2 regions of the Butyricicoccus sp. AF18-9LB genome follow, and region 2 is predicted to be linked to the other one. Evidence: predicted binding sites of a transcription regulator. Region 2 holds the regulator's gene; the other holds the start of a gene.

Region 1 (2,204 bases), on a different contig from region 2:
GGGTCCAGTCCCGGACCGGTATCGGCAACCGCAATCGTCACAAAATCCCGCGTATCGGTCAGCGAAACCGTGATTTCGCCGTCCTCCGGTGTTGCGCGCAGCGCGTTTGTCAGCAGGTTATAGATTGCCGTACGCACCAGTCTCACGTCAATGAGCGCGTCTGCATGCTCCGGCACCTGTACGATGAATTTTGCACTGCCCGCAGGCGCATGCGTCTCAGCCTGCTGCACGGCATCGCGGCAGAGCGCTGACAGGTCGCAGCGCCGCAGAGAAAGCTGCTCGGTCAGCAGCGGGTCGTGCAGTAAATCCGAGTGCGTCAGCAGCCGATACAGTCGCATGCACTGCCGCCGCAGTCCGTCTGCCAGTGCAGGATCCTCCACCTGCTCGGCCTCGGCCATCAAAGCGCCCAGATAACGCGAGCTTTTGTCCTGAATGACCCGCAGGCTGCCGTCATAGGCGGCACGGTCGCGCCGCAGATACGCCAGCAGTGCACCGCCGCGGTGCGGGATCATTTCGACCGTGTAGACCGTTCCGTCGATGTCCTCCTCTGCGGTGCAGGCAGACTGTGTATTTATGCACCGGAGCAGTATATTCCGCGTGCTGCCGCTCAGGAACGGATCCAGCTCCTCCATCGGGTGCAGACCGGAAAGCTGCTGTGCCGCGTCGCTGCACCGCTCGATACGCAGCGTATCGCTCACCGCGAACAGCGCCGCATGCCGCAGCTCGGTGCGCAGCAGCAGCTCGCGGACTGCGTTGCCGTCCAGCTGCGAAAAAAATGCGTCTTCCATCATTATCCTCCCAAAACACCGTGTAATTTTACCTTTGTACTGTGGGAAAGCTGCTGTCATTCTCGATCGTGTTTTCCTGCGTCCGGTATATGCTGCGCGGTATTTGGCATACTAATCTCTGTCTTCGCGGATGTGAAAAAACAGCACGGCGCGCGCTGTGCTTTTCTCATCCCGAAAATCGGGGGATTATACAAACCGAATCCCCATATTTTGTACGATGTGTTTATTATACCACTGCCGCTACTGTCATTGCAAAGAAAATTATACAAAAATACCGGTCGGAATGACAAAAAAATCACAAATATTACACCTTGCGGCAAACTGCGCATTTAGTGTATAATAAAAACATCAACAGAGAACTTCATCAAAACATTTAGGAGGAACACTGTAAAATGGGTATCAAAGTAGGTATCAATGGTTTTGGCCGTATCGGCCGTATGGTTTTCCGCGCTGGTCTGAAGAACCCGAACATCGAGTTCGTAGCGGTAAACGATCCGTTCATGACTCCGGACTACATGGCATACATGCTCAAGTATGACACCATGCACGGTCGTTACGACGGCACCATCGAGTATGATGACAACTCCATCACCGTTGATGGCAAGAAGGTTCTGTTCTTTGCAGAGATGGACCCGAAGAACATTCCGTGGGGCAAGGTTGGCGCTGACTACGTTGTAGAGTCTACCGGCGTATTCCTGACCAAGGAGAAGGCACAGGCTCACATCGACGGCGGTGCTAAGAAGGTTATCATGTCTGCTCCGTCCAAGGACGACACCCCGATGTTCGTAATGGGCGTTAACCAGAACACTTACACCAAGGATATGACCTTCGTATCCAACGCATCCTGCACCACCAACTGCCTGGCTCCGATCGCTAAGGTACTGGACGAGGCATTCGGCATCACCGAGGGCCTGATGACCACCGTACACTCTGCAACCGGCACCCAGAAGGTTGTTGACGGCCCGTCCAAGAAGGACTGGCGCGGCGGCCGTGCTGCTTGCGGCAACATCATCCCGTCCACCACTGGCGCTGCAAAGGCTGTAGGCAAGGTTTATCCGAAGCTGAACGGCAAGCTGACCGGTATCTCCATGCGTGTACCGACCCTGGACGTTTCCGTTGTTGACCTGACTGCTAACCTGGCTAAGCCGGCTACCAAGGAAGACATCTGCGCTGCTATGAAGGCTGCTTCCGAGAAGCCGCTGTCTGAGGGCGGCCTGAAGGGCGTTCTGGGTTACACCGAGGATGCTGTTGTATCTTCTGACTTCCTGGGCGACGAGCGCACCTCCATTTTCGACGCTAACGCTGGCGTTTACCTGACCGACACCTTCGTAAAGGTTGTTTCCTGGTACGACAACGAGTGGGGCTACTCCAACAAGCTGCTGATGCTCATCGAGCACATGGCAGAGGTTGACAACA
Region 2 (2,204 bases):
AGGTCGATCTGATCCAGACCGAAACGTACCATTCCAAAAATACGCCGGAGGATCATCTTCTCACCTTCTACAAGACGTTCGACGATATCCGCGACCAGAAATATGACGGTTTTATCATCACCGGTGCGCCGGTAGAGACCATGCCGTTTGAGGAAGTCGAATACTGGAAGGAACTGACCGAGATCATGGACTGGACTAAAACGCACGTTCATTCCACGCTGCACATCTGCTGGGGGGCGCAGGCCGGTCTGTATTATCACTACGGTATTCCGAAGTACATGCTGCCCGAGAAAATGTCCGGTATTTTCAAGCACCATGTTCTGCTGCCGAAGGAGCCGCTGCTGCGCGGCTTTGATGATATCTTCTGCGCACCGCACTCGCGCCACACCGAGGTGCGTGCCGCCGACATCCGCAAAAACGATCGTCTGACCATTCTCGCGGAGTCGCACGAAGCCGGTGTGCACATCGTAGAGGCAATGAATGGCCGTCAGATCTTTGTGCTGGGTCACGGCGAGTACGACGCCGACACGCTCAAAAAGGAGTATGAGCGTGATCTGGCTAAAGGCATGAACCCGGAGGTGCCGCGCCATTACTTCCGCAACGATGATCCCAACGAGGACGTACTGGTGACCTGGAAGGCACATGCCAACCTGTTTTACACCAACTGGGTCAACTACTATGTGTACCAGACAACACCGTATTATCTGGACAAAATGTAATACCAAAGCCGCTCATCCATTGGATAGCGGCTTTTTTCGCACAAAAAAGGGAGTATCAAAAGATACTCCCTTTCGTTTTACAGGTTCTGCTCTCTTTCCCCGTCTGCTGCGCCGACCAGATGGCACAGTGTCATCAGGCTGTCCGACAGATGCACGTTTTCGACCGGAACGCCCAGTCCCTCCAAATGAAGGTCCTCGCCGGTGAAATTCCACAGACCGCGGATACCGCGCTCTACCAGACCGTGTGCGATACGCGGGGCATCTCCGCGCGGAATGGTGAGCACCGCCACATCCGGCTTGTTGCGCTCAATAAACTCCGCAAGCGTATCCGCGCTGCGTACCTCATGGCCGCCAAAGCGCTGACCAATGAGCTGCGGATTTGCGTCAAACGCACACAGCAGCTCAAAGCCGCTGGCAAAAAAGTTAAAGTTATTAAGCAGTGCACGACCGAGGTTACCGGCACCCAGCAGAATCGCCGTGCGGCCGGTCCGCAGACCCATGATCGCACCCAGCTCCTCCTGCAGTTTGTCGATATTATAGCCGTAGCCCTGCTGACCAAAGCCGCCGAAGCAGTTAAAGTCCTGACGAATCTGCGAAGCGGTCAGTCCCATGCGCTCTGCCAGTGCTTTGGAGGAGATACGCTGCTCCCCTTCAGCCTTCAGCTCACAAATATTCCGATAATAGCGAGGCAATCGCTGAATTACCGCTTTGGAAACCTCTTGCTTGTGTTCCACAGACCCTCTCCCTCTCTCAAATTCTATTTCTCGTGTAAATTACAGCTTAGCGATGGTATCCAGCACATAATCGGTAAATTCCTGTGCGGTTGCACCGGTATCACGACCGGTAACAACAACCTTGTGCTCCTCTACCATGCAGATATCAAGTGCTCGGTCGAGCTTCTTTGCCAGTTCGATTTCACCGATGTGCTCAAGCAGCATAACGGCTGCACGCAGTACGGAGGACGGATCCGCGTACTTTGCACGGCCTTCCTGTACCATACGCGGCGCAGAGCCATGAATTGCCTCGAACATCGCATAGCGCTTGCCGATATTGGCAGAGCCTGCCGTGCCGACACCGCCCTGGATCTCAGCGGCCTCGTCGGTGATGATGTCGCCGTACAGGTTCGGCAGAACAACGACCTTAAAGTCGCGGCGGCGCTTGTCATCGAGCAGCTTTGCGGTCATGATGTCGATGTACCAGTCATCAAACTGTACTTCCGGATACTCCTTGGCTACCTTCTGGCAGGTATCGAGGAACTTGCCGTCGGTGGTCTTGATGATATTCGCCTTGGTGACGCAGGAAACGCGGTTCTTGCCGGTCTTGCGTGCATAGTCGAAGGCCAGACGAGCGATACGCTCGCAGCCCTGCGAGGTAGCTACGGTAAAGTCGATGAACAGATCGTCGTCGATCTGCACACCCTGCGAACCGACAGCGTAGCCGCCCTCGGTGTTCTCACGGTAGAACGTCCAGTCGATACCCAGCTCA

The links. Region 2 encodes Rex, which represses fermentation and respiration genes when NADH is low (regulators of the CRP and FNR family bind a similar motif). Its sites were predicted from a motif close to ATTGTTAANNNNTTAACAAT; they were not measured.
Region 1: gap (type I glyceraldehyde-3-phosphate dehydrogenase) is a predicted target of Rex. The motif match lies at 1,071-1,090, and genes of this name have one in related genera.

Annotation. Positions count from the first base shown of each region.
Region 1 covers NZ_JAQCWA010000017.1:4,886-7,089, reverse strand. Annotated here, with positions in the region: gene PGY33_RS10060 (sensor histidine kinase) at 1-788, opposite strand, end outside; gene gap (type I glyceraldehyde-3-phosphate dehydrogenase) at 1,181-2,204, shown strand, end outside.
Region 2 covers NZ_JAQCWA010000006.1:122,200-124,403, reverse strand. Annotated here, with positions in the region: gene metA (homoserine O-acetyltransferase MetA) at 1-719, shown strand, start outside; gene PGY33_RS05915 (redox-sensing transcriptional repressor Rex) at 797-1,453, opposite strand; gene PGY33_RS05910 (isocitrate/isopropylmalate family dehydrogenase) at 1,493-2,204, opposite strand, start outside.